DNA from 3 places in the Shewanella mangrovisoli genome. Region 2 is predicted to be linked to each of the others. Evidence: predicted binding sites of a transcription regulator. Region 2 holds the regulator's gene; each other region holds the start of a gene.

Region 1 (5,513 bases), 1.5 Mb from region 2:
TTGGTGCGCTTAAGGCTGCTGTGACCTTTTTCAGTAAACCCAAAACCGTATTGAACGGCGAGGGCGCAAATCCCTTTGGATTTGCAACAACCTCTGAAAACAGCGTTGATATGCCCACGGTGGGTGCGGTAAACGCCTTATCACCTAAACAGGGTTTTATGAGGGGGCTTTATACCAATTTATTGAATCCAAAAGCCTTAGTGTTTTTCTTAACCTTGTTCTCCGCCTTGATCACCCCGAGCGTGACACCCGTGACTAAATTTGCCGCCGCGCTGATGTTATTTGTGTTGTCACTGCTCTGGTTTGGCTTTCTGGCGCTGATGCTCTCAAAAGCCAAGGTGCAGCAAAAGCTGCAACGACTCACGCCTATTATCGATGGGGTGATTGGGGTGATCTTTATGTCGGTAGCTGTGGCGATAGTCTCGAGTTTGCTGTTGGCTTAAGGTGCTGCTAGCGAGGCTGTGATTCGACTTTTAACACATAGGCTTGGGTGGGATTGTGTGTGTTTATCCCTCCTTAGCTATGGTATCCTTGCCAAGTCTTAATTTGGATGTTTTTGACTTTAAAGGAATAAATCATGTCTTGTCGCCCGTTTTATCAAGGTTTTTCAGCGGTTAATCGACTTTCGCGTTTAGGGCTTTATACGGGCTTGCTGCTAGGGAGTCTTAGCACTGCCCCCCAGGCTCTGGCTGCCTTAGAGGCGGAATACGTGCCGCAGGTGCAAGCCTTGATTGATGCGGCCAAGGCGGGTGATCGTCAGGCGATTGCCGAGCAAATTTCTTATCCCCTCCAGCGGGAATACCCGCTCCCCGATGTGCAAAATCCACAGCAATTGCTGACGAGATTTCAGCAAGTCTTTGATAGCAAGTTGCTGAGTCAAATCGCCAATTCGACCACAGAGAATAACTGGGAGACTATGGGTTGGCGCGGCATCATGCTCGATCACGGCAGTGTCTGGTTGGATTTCGATGGCAAAATCTCGGGCATTAACTACCAAAGCCCAGAGGAAGCTAAGTTAAGGGATGAACTGATCGCGCAGCAAAAAGCGATGCTACACGAGAGTGTACGCGAGTTTGCTAGCCCTGAGCTGGCGTGGGAAACCGCGCGATTCATCATTCGTGTCGATGCCCTCGACCGTCAGCAATACCGTTATGCCGCCTGGGCAAAGGGCAAATCCATGAGCGAGAAACCTGATTTAGTCCTCAAAAAGGGGAAGTTAGTTCTCGATGGTAACGGCGGTAATCATTCCTTCCAGTTTAAAAGCGGCCCCTATCTCTATGTCTGCGATGTAATAGTGCTGAGCGCCGAAGAAAGGCCCATAGGTGAGCTGTTGGTTTACAAGAACGACCAACTGCTGGTGCAGGAAGCCGTGGTTAAAGCGCTATAGCCTAATCGAGCCAATCACTTAAGGCTGATCCGGGAGGCAATTCTGGATTAGCTGTACTGTCTTTTTATCAACACTGGATTAAGGTTTGTTGTCATGATTAATCCCACTAAAATCGCCATTATCAGCAGTGCCATAGTGCTGTTGTTTTTACTGACAGAATGTCGCCAAAAAGAGCAAATTTCCCTGTGTGGCCACGTCGAAGGTACGCCAATCGATACTAGTTTTGATGGCGGCCTCGATAATAACGACCGTACTCTGGCATCAACCAATTGCTTAAAAATCAAAGCGCTTTACGATAAAAGTGATCGTCAGACGAAATGGTTTAGCAGTTCGCCCTCCATCGCCGTGATGAACGCCTTGGGTTATCTTAAACAAGATGATGCCAACAACAGTGGCGATAGCTATGCGATGACGTTTAACGTGCCGGAGGAGTTTGTATTTGGCCCGAGCCGAGGCGAATATGCTCTGTTCCGTCAGGATGGTAAAGGCGTCATCTTACCCGGCACCGAAGCGGCAAAGGGTCATGAGGCCAAGGTTGGCGTCGACGGTCAGTTTGACCGCTGGTGCCAAAAATTGGCTTCACTCGAGTTTGCCGGTAAAGATAATTGGCGCAGGCCAACGGAGCAGGAGTTAAATACCCTCTATGGGTACGGCGAGAGTCGCGCAGCCTATCAACGTGCGCAGTGGAGCTCGACGATTGACTCTTGGTCTAGTACTGTCAATGAGACCGAATTCTTGGCTGGCATTATCTCTGTCGCCCCCAGCGGCTATAGTTCTCGCAGCTATGCTAATAGTGCCAACTATGCCGTTTGTGTTGCCGCATTTTGAATACTAAAGAGAGCTTGAACAAGCTCTCTTCTCACCTTATTTAATCAACCTTATTTAATCAATTTAATCAGCGCCTTAAATCTATCTCCCTGAGCTTCATGTTGCAGTTCAAATAACAGTGACTCCACATTGGTGAGGGTTGCTCCCTTGGCTGTCATCATTTGGATGCCCAGCTGTTTATTGTCAACGCTGCGGGAAGACACCGCATCGGCGACAAGGTGCACCGAGTAGTGCTGGTCGAGCAGATCGCGGCAGGTTTGGTACACGCAAACATGGGTTTCTATCCCCGCAAGCAAGACCTGTTTGCGCCGAGTTTGGGTTAATGCATTGGCAAATTCATCACAATACCAACCACTAAAGTGCTGCTTGGCAATGGGTGAGCCAGTTCTTTCGAGCAAGGTTTTTAACTCTTCTGTGGTCGAGCCAAGTTTGGCGGGTAATTGCTCGAGCCAGAGGATGGGGATTTCAAACAGCTGTGCGCCTTGGATAAGTGTACTCAACTGCTGATGAAGCTTGGCTGAGTTATCCATGATCTGAGCGAGCTTTCCCTGCACATCGACGATAACGAGTACACATTCTTCGGGTTTTAACATCGGGCGTTCCTTCTGCGCGGGTGGAATAAAGGCATCGTTTAGCGATTGCTCTGCTTATTTTGTGAATTGTTTGTTTTTTGCACTGTTAGTAAACCCTAATTGGGCAGCCTCACCAATAGGGCAAAGGTCGAATATGGCGTGCACTTAAATTGCTCACTAAAAGAGTGCGTCGCTCTTCTGCTTGCACAAGTCTGGTGCATTTTTAATCGAACTATTCCTGGCTAATCTTTGTTATTTCTTTTAAATCAATAAATTAAAATTCTGGCCTGATGATTGAATTATCTTGGCTACAAGTTAATAACAATCGCGTTTTTTGGAGGTCAGGATGAAACTAGTCAGCGCTATCATCAAGCCATTTAAATTGGATGATGTCCGTGAAGCTATCGCCGGTATTGGTATTGAGGGGATGACGGTGACCGAGGTTAAAGGTTTTGGCCGTCAAAAGGGGCACACGGAGTTGTATCGTGGCGCCGAGTATCAGGTGGATTTTTTGCCAAAAGTAAAACTAGAAATTGCCACTAAAGCAGAAAATCTCGACATGCTGATTGAGGCGATTACCAGTGCGGCTCATACGGGAAAAATTGGTGATGGAAAGATTTTCGTTATCGACTTAGAACATGCCATCCGTATTCGTACGGGTGAACTCGACACTGAAGCGCTATAGGGGGCGGAAGATGGAAGAACTAACAAAATTAGGCGTGACAGTCTCTGAACTGCGCTTTGCACTCGACACCTTTTATTTTTTGATTTCAGGCGCTTTGGTTATGTGGATGGCGGCGGGTTTTGCCATGCTCGAAGCTGGCCTAGTGCGCTCTAAAAATACCACCGAAATTTTAACTAAAAACGTGGTGTTATACGCGATTGCCTGTGTGATGTACCTATTGATTGGCTACAACATTATGTACGTCGACAATGCCGAAGGTGGCTGGTTGCCTTCACTCGGTACGCTGATTGGCTCACAAGCCGACGATGCAAACCATGCTTTGGAATCTGATTTCTTCTTCCAAGTGGTGTTTGTGGCAACGGCGATGTCGATTGTCTCTGGCGCCGTAGCGGAGCGAATGAAGTTATGGGCTTTCCTGTTCTTCTCCGTGGTGATGACAGGCATTATCTACCCAGTTGAAGGCTACTGGACTTGGGGTAAAGGCTTTATCTCTAGCTTAGGCTTTGTAGACTTTGCGGGTAGCGGTATTGTGCACATGACAGGTGCTGCTGCGGCTATCGCCGGGGTGTTACTGCTCGGTGCTCGTAAGGGTAAATATGGCCCTAACGGCCAAGTCAACCCTATCCCAGGCTCTAACCTGCCAATGGCGACCTTAGGGATGTTTATCCTGTGGATGGGCTGGTTTGGTTTCAACGGTGGCTCACAATTAATGGTTTCAGATGCGGCCAACGCTAGCTCTGTCGCTAAGGTCTTCGTAAACACTAATACCGCAGCCGCTTTTGGTGCTATCTCTGCCCTAGTTGTGTGCAAAATGATTTGGGGTAAAGCGGACTTAACCATGATCTTAAACGGCATACTGGCGGGCTTAGTGGCGATTACTGCCGATCCGCTGTCGCCTTCGCTGCTGATGGCAGGGGTGATTGGTGTGGTGGCTGGTGGTTTAGTGGTGTTCTCTATCGTGGGTCTGGACAGAATCAAGATTGACGACCCTGTGGGCGCGATTTCTGTGCACGGTGTTGCGGGTTTCCTTGGTTTGATGTGTGTCCCCTTATCGAATGCCGACGCGACTATCACAGCGCAATTAACTGGCGCAGCGATTATCTTCGCATGGGTATTTAGCGCGTCGTTTGCGGTGTGGTTTGTACTCAAGATGACCATGGGCATCCGTGTTACAGAGGAAGAAGAATATAACGGTATGGATGCGTCTGACTGTGGAATCGACGCTTACCCTGAGTTTGTGACTGTCAAAAGTGCAGGCTAACAGGTGTTGATATGACTTGATGCCTCTAAGGGATAAGAGGATAGTAAAGCAGAGCCAAGTGCTCTGCTTTTTTTATGGGTCTTCGACTGCCACGCTGATACCACAAGGAGCGAATGATGCGCTTAATCTCTTATCTCACAGTGAAAATCAGACGTACCTGCTTGCTTGGGGGCATTCTGAGTGCACTCTTAGCCTTGCCCGCTTTTGCGGGGCAAGTCGTAGTGACTCGTTCGGATGAGCCATTCGATGCCTTTGCTGTGCGCGACCAAGTGCTAAAAGATTATGAATGGCAGGAATCCTTGAGAAGACAGGAGCAAATTCAAATTCTGCAGGCTCTGCCACTCGGTTGTATCGCCCAGGTAAAGCCTTACCGCTACTTTACTTGTGGTCAGGATAACTACCGGCCTTATCGTTATCAGCAGCAGGATGTGTATATCAAGGTAGACCCTCCGGCGCAGCGTTAACCCTTAAGCTGCCGCAATCCTTTGTGGCAGGCCGTTATTTTTTGTAACCATTTTATGACGTCTTTTTGGCCAAGTGTAATAAGCTCAAATAGGAGCCTTATGGTCTGGGGGACATCTCATGATACAACTGCGCACCATCTCAAGCGGCATAATCTGCTCATTATTACTTTTACTCTTATGGGGTTGCAGCTCAACAGCCCCAAAACCTAGTGATGATGAAATCGATGCCCTATTTGCAGATTCGTTGTTTAAATCTGTCAGTAATATTCCGAGCGTCGAGGATATTTTTAGCCTTCCGCCTTCTGTGGCGGCCGAT
Region 2 (5,513 bases):
CATGCCCACGGGAATACTTTCGATATCGGTATCGATAATACTGCTGATATGAGTATTGGGATCGCAGGTGAGCAGATCCGCAAGTTTGACCCCGCCAAGTACGCGATCGTGCTTATCCACCACGTATAAGGTGTCAGTGGTATCGGGCAGATTGCCCCGTTGGCGCAAATAACGCAGTACCACATCGATATTCACATCGGGCCTTAAGGTCACAGTATCTGTGTTCATTAGGCTGCCCGCAGTTTCATCGGGGTAGGAGAGTGCTTGCTCGACCCGCTGGCGGTTTTGCAGGCTCATTGACTGCAATACTTGCTTATAGACGGTATCTGGCAAGCTTCGCAGGATATAAGCGAGATCGTCCGTATCCATACTGGCGGTCGCCTTGGCGACCCGCTCAGGGCTCATGGCGCGGATCAGCGGATCTTTTAACTCTTCACTGAGTTCATCGAGAATATCCCCGAGCTGATCTTGATCGATAAGTTGCCACAGCACTTGCCGCGCCTTAGGGGGCGAGGACTCTAAAATCAATGCGATATCCGACGCCGCCATGTTTTGCAGCATTTGCCTGACATGCACAAACATACCGCTATTGAGGGCATGGCTCAGTTGGTCGAGACGTTGTTCGACTTGTAAGCTGTCTGAGGCTTCTACAGGCATGTTTCCTCCAAGGTGGCGACGGTGGATGGGTGGCGTTTGGTTGTTGAGGACTTAAGCCAAAGCGCAGCAGTACATTGTAATTGAGCGCACGGGAGGGCGTCGAGTCACAAATGTGTTTTACTGGTATAAGGTGCTGAAATCAAAACCAAACAGGGTACTGAATAACGGCAGGGAGCATCGAGGTGAGATGTCGGGGCTATTAGCAGGCTTCGTCGAACTTAGCGTCGATAAGCGCGCAAATGGCATTGAGCGCGGGCTCGGCATCAGGGCCTTCGGCTATCAGGGTAATGGTTTTACCCATGCCAGTTTCTAGCATAAGGAGCCCTAAAACACTGGCGGCAGAGGCCTGTTTCTCACCTTGGATCAGCGTAATGCTGGCATCAAACTCAGACGCAAGCACCACGAGCTTAGTGGCGGCGCGGGCATGTAAGCCTAGTTTATTGCAGATGGTGACTTGGCGCTCAAGCTTTGGCATGACTTAACTCTCGGTGGCGGGCATTCACTTTGTGTTTGCCGTTGCTAAAGCGTTTAGCCAGTTGCTCGGCCACGTAAACCGATCTGTGTTGACCGCCGGTACAGCCGATGGCGATGGTCAGATAGCTGCGGTTATTACGCTCTAAGTGGGGTAACCAAGTCTCGAGTAAATTCTCAATTTGCCAGATGAACTTATTAACCAGTGGCTGGCGATTTAAAAACTCTGCCACAGGTTCATCTAAGCCGGTGAGGGGGCGCAACTCAGGCTCCCAATGGGGATTGGGTAAAAAGCGCACATCGAACATAAAGTCGGCTTCGGTTGGCATACCATGCTTAAAACCGAAGGACTCGAAGTTGATCACCAGTTCCTTATCGACACTGCCAAGCAGGATTTGCCGTACTTGGTCGCTGAGTTCATAGATATTCAGATTCGAGGTATCTATGTAGTGATCCATCTGCTGTGACAGGGGCTCGAGCAATTTGCCTTCAAGCTTAATAGCTTCTTGTAGTGATACTCGGCTCTTAGATAAGGGATGTAAGCGCCGAGTCTCGCTGTAGCGCTTTAACAGTACTTTATCGCTGGAATTTAAGAAGAAGCTGGTAAGTTCAGTGCCCTCTGGCAGGCTGGCGAGCTGTTTGACGAGTACCTTGTCTTGCTCCGGCAGGTTACGCACGTCGACGCTGATGGCGACGAGATCGTTACTGCCCTTGAGCTGTTCGAGTAAGCTGCCAATCAGCGGCAAAGGAAGATTATCGACACAATAGTAGCCGAGATCTTCAAGCACTCTCAGTGCGACCGATTTGCCTGAGCCTGAGCGCCCTGACACTATGACCAGTTTCATCCAGTGATTACCTGATAGAGTTCCGTTTCATCATGCGTCTTGCGCAATTGCTTCAATATTTGCTTGTCGCTGAGCTTTTCAGCCATGCAGGACAAAGTGCTTAAGTGCTGTTGACATTGGTCAGCAGGCACCAGCAGCGCAAATAAAATGTCGACAGGTTGTTTATCGATAGCATCAAAGGCTATCGGCTCCTCACATTTCACCAATATGGCTATGGGTTGTGTTATATCGGTTAATCGACCATGTGGAATGGCGATGCCGTTACCTATACCTGTGCTCCCCATCTTTTCGCGCGCCACTAGGCTTTCGAAGATCTCTTGAGATGAGAGGGTGGGGTACTGGGCAGCGGCTAAGTCGCTGATAAGTTCCAGTACCTTTTTCTTACTGCCCGGAGTGGCGCAGGTCGTGCATTCCGGCCGCAGTATGGTACGAAGTTCCATTGCTAGTGTTTTGTTAACTTCTCTTTGTGTTTAATAACCTGACGATCAAGCTTGTCGATCAGGACGTCTATGGCAGCATACATATCTGCATGCTCTGAAGTCGCGAAGACTTCACCACCGGTGAGGTTGATTCTCGCTTCGGCAATTTGTTGCATTTTCTCAACATTGAGCACAACGTGCACATTATTGATCTGTTCGAAATGACGTTCAAGTTTTGAAAACTTTTCCTCAACATAAGCCCGTAACGATTCAGTAATCTCGATATGGTGTCCACTCAGGTTTATTTGCATATAAACGTCCTCCGATTTCCACTTTAGGCTATAAACTTTTACGCTGATTGGAAGGGGGAATAAGCATCGCCTCTCGGTACTTCGCAATGGTTCTGCGCGCAACGTTAATTCCCTGTTCTGCCAGAAGCTGCGCCATCTTGCTGTCGCTTAATGGTTTTTTCTGGTTTTCCGCTGCAACCAGTTTCTTAATGAAGGCTCTGATTGCCGTGGATGAGCACTCACCGCCATCATCAGTCCCGACGTGGCTTGAGAAGAAATATTTTAGTTCAAAAAGTCCCTTTGGGGTATGCATGTATTTTTGTGTGGTCACCCGTGAAATGGTGGACTCATGCATCTCTACCGCCTCGGCGATATCGTTTAGGACCATAGGTTTCATGGCTTCTTCACCGTATTCGAAGAAACCCTGTTGGTATTGCACTATGCAGTTTGCCACCTTGAGCAGTGTTTCGTTACGGCTTTCAAGGCTTTTAATAAACCACTTGGCTTCTTGCAGATGCCCGCGGATAAATTGGCTATCGGCTTGGCTTTTGGTGCTGCGCGCCATGGCTGCATATTGCTGATTTACATTGATTTTTGGCATGCAGTCCGGGTTTAACTCGACCACCCAGCGACCATTTTTCTTCGACACCGACACATCGGGGATGACATATTCTTCATCGACAGGGGTGATGAGCAAACCGGGGCGAGGGTTTAAGGTTTGGATGAGGGCAATGCTCTCGCGCAGATCATCTTCCTTAAGCTTGGTTTTACGCATCAACAACCTAAAGTCGCGGGCAGCGATCAGATCTAAATGATCTTTGATCAACATACGGGCGTTTTCGAGGTGTGGGGTATCTGGCGAAAAATGGGAGAGTTGGATAAGCAGACATTCGCTTAAATCCCTTGCGGCGACACCGACGGGATCGAAGTGTTGAATGCGCTTGAGTACGGCTTCGACTTCATCCAGTTCTATCTCGGGATTGCCCATGGCCTCGAGGATATCTTCAGTACTTTGAGTGAGATAACCTTGATCGTCAATGGCATCAATAATCGCGGTGGCGATGGCTAAATCGGTTTCAGAGAAGGGCGTGAGGTTTTTTTGCCATTCTAAATGTTCGTACAGGCCTTCACTGGTTTCCCCTTGGAAGGGCATGTCATCTTCACGGCTAGCGCCAGAACCTGAGTTTGGCGATGCGGTAAAGACTTCATCCCAAGTGGTGTCCATGGGGAGTTCTTCGGGCAGGGATTCTTTGGTCAGCGACTCGGCAATGTCTACGGTGGAATTATCTTGTTCCTGTGGCTGAGCTGTCGTTTCGCTAAAGTCGGTATCGGCGATATCTTGCTTACGTTCGGTAGGCGCGTCGAATTGCTCCTCTTCCAGCTCGAGAAGAGGATTAGAGTCTAAGGCTTGCTGGATCTCTTGCTGCAGTTCCAATGACGACAATTGCAACAGACGAATGGCCTGTTGAAGTTGTGGCGTCATGGTTAACTGTTGACCCAGTTTGAGCTGGAGTGACGCTTTCATGTTACCGCTGATCCCTACGTTATTATTTTGAATTTAGGCCGCTTGTTATCATATTGATGGCGCTTACTAAGCCAAAATTCAAGGCTAATTGGCTCTGTTTAAGTAACTATAGCCTGAATTGTTCACCTAAGTACACAGCCCTAACTTGCTGATTGTCTAAGATCTCTGCGGGAGTTCCTTCGGCAATCAGGTTTCCGTGACTGACAATGTAGGCATGTTCACAGACGTCTAAAGTCTCGCGCACATTGTGGTCTGTGATCAGTACCCCAAGGCCTCGGCTCTTGAGTTGTTCGATGATTTTCTTGATATCGATAACCGAAATCGGGTCGACACCGGCGAAGGGTTCATCGAGCAGAATAAACTTAGGATTGGCCGCTAAGGCGCGGGCAATTTCGACGCGGCGACGTTCACCGCCCGATAACGACATGCCTTGGCTATCGCGAATATGGGTGATATGGAACTCTTCGAGCAGATGTTCCAGCTCTTCTTCGCGTTGGTCGCGATTGAGCTCTTTACGGGTTTGCAGTACCGCCATGATATTGTCGTGCACTGTCAGCTTGCGAAAGATACTGGCTTCCTGTGGCAGGTAACCAATGCCTTTGCGGGCGCGCAGGTGCATGGGATCGGCGGTTAAATCATCATCGTCGATAAAGATATGGCCTTTATCGCTTTTGACTAAGCCCACGACCATGTAAAAGGTGGTGGTTTTACCCGCACCGTTTGGGCCGAGCAGGCCGACGACTTGACCCGTTTTGACCGTCAGGCTGACATCTTTCACAACCTGACGACTCTTATAACTCTTAGCGAGATTCTGTGCTTTTAAGGTGATTTGGGTCATTTAGAATCCTGTTTTTTCACAGGTTTGTCCGCAGGCTGATTCTTGAGTTCTTCCTGATAGTTGTCAGGTTGAATAATGGTAATCACGCGATCATCGCCGCTACCTGTGCTCTCAGCGATCAGTTTTTGCTGAATAATATCGTAACGGATGAGGTTACCCGTCACTTGGCTACCCGCTTGGTCTAGGGTCGCTGAGCCTGTTAAGGTCAGGGTGCGGGTCGCCATTTCGTAGCGAATTTCTTTGGCGCTAGCCGAAGCTGGGCGTCCATCGTCGAGAATTTGGCTGTAAGTCGCAGGGTTACCCGTTGCCACTAAAATCTTGCTGTTTTCCCCTTCGGCAGAAAATGCACGTAGTTGATCTGCATGGATTTTAATCGAGCCTTGGGTGACTTCAACCGGACCGAAGAAAATGATCTGATTGTTTTTAATGTCCGCAGTTTGGCTAACGGCTTTAATTTTCACTTCTTGC
Region 3 (5,513 bases), 740 kb from region 2:
TCTAACTCATCAATGGCTTGAGCAACTCGACGATTATTACGATGGACAGAACGGGGAACCCAGTCACCACGACGGATCTCATCCAACATGGCGCCACGGATCCGTATGCCGGCGAAGGTTTCAAACTTTGCACCTTTGCCACCATCAAACTTGGATGATGCTTCTAATAGTCCCATCATCCCCGCTTGAAGCAAGTCATCGAGCTGCACTGAGGCAGGTAATCTGGCGAGCAAGTGATGTGCAATTCTTTTAACCAACGGTGCATACTGTTCAACGATTGACGTTTTACTGTCTAAACAAGTATACGCTGCGGCTTTATTCACTCGTTTTTTCCTCTTGAAAATCTGGTCGCTGAACCAAGCGCTCAACGAAAAATTCCAAATGCCCACCAGGTTGCTGTGGTACCGGCCAGCTCATGATCTTATTCGCTAGGCCATGGTACGCGATAGCCGCTGGAGACTTAGGATAAGCCTCAACCACTAACTTTTGTTTACGCACTGATTTGCGAAGGTTTTCATCAAACGGAATGGTCGCAACCAGCTCGAGTGCCACGTCCAAGAATCGGTCGGTCACTTTACTGAGTTTAGCAAACAATTCCATACCTTCGCGTAAACTGCGCACCATATTCGCAACAATTTTAAAACGGAAAACGCCGTGTTCACGGCTGAGAATTTTGATTAACGCATAGGCGTCAGTGATTGAGGTTGGCTCGTCACAGACAACAACTAGCACATCCTGTGACGCACGGGAAAAACTGAGCACCATATCTGAAATCCCCGCGGCGGTATCCACGATGAGGATATCAAACTGAGTACGCATCTCGCTGAAAGCTCGAATTAAACCCGCGTGTTGCGCAGGACTCAATTCGACCATGCCTTGGGTACCAGAGGTCGCAGGGACAATGCCTATGCCTTTAGGACCGCGGACGATAATATCATCCAGCTCAGCATCGCCAGAGAGTACATGGGAAAGGTTACGCTCGGCACGGATCCCTAACATGACATCGACGTTTGCTAAGCCAAGGTCGGCATCAAGCACTAAGACACGCTTGCCCTTTTCGGCTAATGCTACTGCGGTATTGATGGATACGCTGGTTTTACCCACGCCACCTTTACCACCCGTAACCGCGATTACTTTCACTTTTTCGTTATAGGGTTGATTCATCATACGTAAACCACTTGCTTGATCCAGGGTCATAACTCTACTCAAATGCACAGGTCATATTATCTGACCACGCTGTGTCTGGTAACGATTGTTGTTCAGTGTTTTCTAAGGCCGCTAACGCTTGCTCTGCAAGCAATAAAGTATCGGCAACTTTCATATCTTCGGGCACTCGCTGCCCATCCGTAACATAACTTAATGGCAACCCACTTTGGATCAACACACTTAATGCGCCCGCTAACGACACGGATTCATCGAGTTTGGTGAGTACAACACCAGATAAGGGAATGCGTTTAAAGTGATTTACAGCATCTTGTAGCACACGGCGCTGCCCTGTGGCAGACAGTACCAGATAACTGCGGATAGGTATTCTGCTATTTGCAGTTAAATTATCAAGTTGCTGGTAAAGCCGCATATCTCGTTGGCCCATCCCCGCAGTATCTATCAATACTAGCTTGCGATTTCTGAACTGATACAGAATTTGCTCTAGCTCAGCAAGGTCATGGGCTTGCTTAACGGGACAGCCCATAATTTTGCCATAGGTGGCCAATTGCTCATAGGCGCCAATACGATAATGATCTGTAGTAATCAAAGCGACTTGGTCTGCGCCATGATGGGCGGCGAAGCGAGCCGCTAATTTGGCTAAGGAAGTGGTCTTCCCCACACCCGTTGGGCCAACCAATGCCACAACACCACCTTGCTTAACGATATCATCACCTTGATTATCAAGCATATTCGCTAGACTTTGTGGCAAGGCACGAACTAATTCTGCTGGGGTATAGTGTTGACTAAGCGCCGCTAGCTTGTTCGCGACCGCAGGCGAAAACTCAGCCTCCAGTAACTTTGACTCCAGCATGGCACCCACAGGGTCAATACGTTTTTTGTGTTCAGTCATCAACGCAGACACTTGATGAGTGAGCAAATTGCGTAAAGATGCTAACTCATCACGCATCGCTTCGAGATCCGCATTTTGTTTCTGTGATACCTGCGGCTTCTTATCGAAGGCATTTCCCATATCACGGCGCTCAGCTTTTGGCGCCGCGGGTGCCTGTAGTGCTTGTGCCCACGCAGGCAATTCCGCGTCTTGCTGTTGATGAGTGAGTTGTTGGTTTAAACGGCTTTGTTGCTTCTCGAGCAAGGCTTGGAGAGAGTCCGCTGGCGCCGAGGGTTTAAGCTTAGTCTCAGCACGAATCGGCGCTTTAGCACCGAGCGACACTAAATCATCACTCACATCCATAAAAGTCGGTGCAGCTGCAGGCGCCTTCGCTTTGGGCTCGTCATAGTCAACGGCGGCCACAATCTCAATGCCGCCATTTACTTTTTTATTCGACATAATCACGGCATCGGAGCCGAGCGTGTCCTTCACTTGGGCCAGTGCAGCACGCATGTCTTTGGCAAAAAAACGTTTAATCTTCACTTATGCGTCCTCTACTGGCCGACGGCAGACACTATGCGTATTTGCTTTTCATCGGGGATTTCTTGGTAAGAAATCACTCTGAGATTAGGAATAGTATATTTAACAAAGCGAGACAGTGTCGCACGTAACATACCTGACGTTAGCAAAATAGCGGGCTGACCAACCATTTCTTGCTTTTGAGCGGCATCCGCTAAGGATTGCTGCATACGCTCTGCAAGACCAGGTTCGATATTCGGACCATCGCCACCGGTTGCTTGCATTGACTGATGCAACATCTGTTCCAACTCTGGCGCCAAAGTTATGACAGGTATTTCAAGTTCAGGACCCGAGATCTCTTGAACTATCATGCGCTTCAATGCGATACGCACTGCCGCCGTTAACACTTCAGTATCGTTACTCTTAGTGCCGTATTCTAACAAAGTTTGCACTATGGTACGCAAGTCTCTGACAGAAACTCCTTCATTTAATAGGTTTTGCATCACTTTTACGACATTTCCTAGCGGCATCACATCCGGAATAAAGCCATCCACCAGCTTAGGCGAATGCTTGGCAAGCATATCCATCAGTTGTTGCACTTCTTCGTAGCCTAAGAGTTTCGCCGCATTATTCGTCAAAATCTGACTGATGTGGGTTGCCACCACTGTCGCAGCATCCACCACGGTATAACCTAAGGTTTGTGCATGTTCGCGAAGCTCTGGGGCAATCCACACGGCTTCAAGACCAAAGGCAGGATCACGAGTCTCTATACCATCGAGCTTACCGTAAACTTGACCAGGGTTGATGGCAAGTTCGCAGTCATGGCGAATATCCGCCTCTCCAACCACCACGCCCATTAACGAGATGCGATAGGCATTAGGTGATAAATCGAGGTTGTCACGAATATGTACCGCAGGCACCAAGAAGCCCAGTTCTTGCGAAAGTTTTTTACGTACCCCTTTGATCCGACTCAGTAACTCGCCACCTTGGCCCTTATCGACCAACGGGATCAAACGGTAACCCACTTCTAGACCGATAGTATCAACATGGTGCACATCGTCCCAGCTAAGTTCTTTAGGTTCTCTTTCGGCTCTTTCCGTTGGGCCCGTTTTGACTTGCTCAAGGGCTTTGGCACGTTTGGCTTCATTACGTTTGAAGATAAAGTAAGCGGCACCAGCGGTGATCACGGCAAAGCTTAAAAACGCCATATGTGGCATGCCAGGCACAATACCCATCACAAAGAGTACGCCGGCCGCAATACTGAGCGACTTGTGACTGTCAAACATCTGACTGATCAGCATCTGGCCCATGTCGCCAGATTCATTTTGACGGGTCACCATCAACGCCGCGGCGATTGACAGTAATAAACCTGGGATTTGCGCGACGAGACCGTCACCAATGGTTAACAGGGTATAAATTTCAACGGCTTGGGAGAATGTCAAACCGTGCTGCACAATCCCGATAATAAACCCACCGAGAATGTTGATCACCAAAATCATAATACCGGCAATCGCATCGCCCTTCACAAACTTAGATGCACCGTCCATTGCGCCATAGAAGTCGGCTTCGCGGGTCACCTCGGCGCGTCTGGTTCTGGCTTGATCCTGATTAATAATACCTGCGTTTAAGTCGGCATCGATGGCCATTTGCTTACCGGGCATCGCATCTAAGGTAAAGCGAGCACTCACCTCGGCAATACGGCCAGCACCTTTAGTCACAACGGCAAAGTTGATAATAATCAAAATGATAAATACGACTAAACCTACAGCATAGTTACCGCCAATCACCACGGAGCCGAAGGCCTCGATCACCTTACCGGCGGCGTCACCACCATTGTGACCTTCGAGTAATACTACACGGGTTGATGCCACGTTAAGCGCGAGTCGCAGCAATGTTGCAACTAATAAAACGGTTGGAAACGCAGCAAAGTCTAAGGGTCTGTCGGTATAAATCGCGACAAGAAGAACAATCAAAGCCAAGGCAATGTTAAAGGAGAATAAAACGTCGAGCAGAAACGGCGGGATAGGCAGCACAATCATGGCCAATGCCGCAAGCACTAGCATTGGCGTACCTATGCCCTTGAAAGAGCTCAGTTTCAACTGTTTTACTTGGCCTAGGGAGGCTTTAACATCCATTCACAGATACCTAAACTTTGACGCATAACAGCCTGAAAGCAAAAAGCGCGCCAACTGCTAGCGCTTCTTGTTGTGGGTTTATCTCTGTGAACTATTTCTTCGGTAACCTAACACTTAACTAGTGTTTTAGATCGTCAGGAATGGGTTGATTAACAGGGATTGGGATAGGTTTACGGCCACGACCTTTTTGGTACTGGCGTAACTGGAACACATAAGCCAGTACCTGCGCCACCGCTGTAAATAGGCCCTCTGGGATCTGCTGCTCAAGCTTAGTGGTGTGATAAATTGCCCGCGCCAGCGGTGGCGCCGAAACAATCGCAATATTATGTGCCCTTGCCACTTCACGGATTTTAAAGGCGACTTCGTCCACCCCTTTAGCGATAACAAAAGGCGCTGCAGAGCGCTTTACATCGTACTTGATGGCCACGGCATAATGCTCAGGGTTTACCACAATCACATCTGCATTGGGAACTTCAGCCATCATGCGTCGCTGCGCTAACTCACGCTGCATTTGCCGTACTCGACCTTTAACCTCAGGTTTACCTTCTGTATCTTTATACTCGTCTTTAACTTCCTGCTTAGTCATTTTCAGTTGTTTGTTGTGGTTCCAGATCTGAAACGGCACATCGATCACCACTATGACTAAGACGGAGGAGCAAAGCAGAATGAACATCCACACTAACAAATCCAGCGCGTGATGGACGTTACCGGGGAGATGATCGGCAGACAGGAGCAGAATATCGTTGAAATAATGACTGAGTAGCAAATAAGCCGCGATTGCTACCACAGAGAACTTAGCAATCCCTTTGGTTAATTCAACCAAG

What was found. The regulator sigma-54, encoded in region 2, starts transcription at its own class of promoters, with help from an activator protein. The targets are predictions, from matches to a motif close to GTTGGCACGNNNNTNGNNT.
Region 1: a site for sigma-54 is predicted at 3,069-3,087, ahead of K0H60_RS17705 (P-II family nitrogen regulator). Genes of this name have one in related genera too.
Region 3: a site for sigma-54 is predicted at 4,726-4,744, ahead of flhA (flagellar biosynthesis protein FlhA). Genes of this name have one in related genera too.

Annotation. Positions count from the first base shown of each region.
Region 1 is NZ_CP080412.1:4,057,663-4,063,175, reverse strand. Features, by position in the region: gene K0H60_RS17725 (LysE family translocator) at 1-443, shown strand, start outside; gene K0H60_RS17720 (hypothetical protein) at 578-1,387, shown strand; gene K0H60_RS17715 (Lcl domain-containing protein) at 1,481-2,215, shown strand; gene K0H60_RS17710 (hydrolase) at 2,266-2,808, opposite strand; gene K0H60_RS17705 (P-II family nitrogen regulator) at 3,134-3,472, shown strand; gene K0H60_RS17700 (ammonium transporter) at 3,483-4,733, shown strand; gene K0H60_RS17695 (hypothetical protein) at 4,850-5,197, shown strand; gene K0H60_RS17690 (tetratricopeptide repeat protein) at 5,316-5,513, shown strand, end outside.
Region 2 is NZ_CP080412.1:829,168-834,680, forward strand. Features, by position in the region: gene mgtE (magnesium transporter) at 1-657, opposite strand, end outside; gene K0H60_RS03660 (HPr family phosphocarrier protein) at 857-1,132, opposite strand; gene rapZ (RNase adapter RapZ) at 1,119-1,973, opposite strand; gene ptsN (PTS IIA-like nitrogen regulatory protein PtsN) at 1,970-2,413, opposite strand; gene hpf (ribosome hibernation promoting factor) at 2,416-2,703, opposite strand; gene K0H60_RS03680 (RNA polymerase factor sigma-54) at 2,732-4,207, opposite strand; gene lptB (LPS export ABC transporter ATP-binding protein) at 4,314-5,045, opposite strand; gene lptA (lipopolysaccharide transport periplasmic protein LptA) at 5,042-5,513, opposite strand, start outside.
Region 3 is NZ_CP080412.1:1,566,046-1,571,558, reverse strand. Features, by position in the region: gene K0H60_RS07025 (RNA polymerase sigma factor FliA) at 1-323, opposite strand, end outside; gene K0H60_RS07020 (MinD/ParA family protein) at 316-1,197, opposite strand; gene flhF (flagellar biosynthesis GTPase FlhF) at 1,202-2,578, opposite strand; gene flhA (flagellar biosynthesis protein FlhA) at 2,590-4,689, opposite strand; gene flhB (flagellar biosynthesis protein FlhB) at 4,808-5,513, opposite strand, start outside.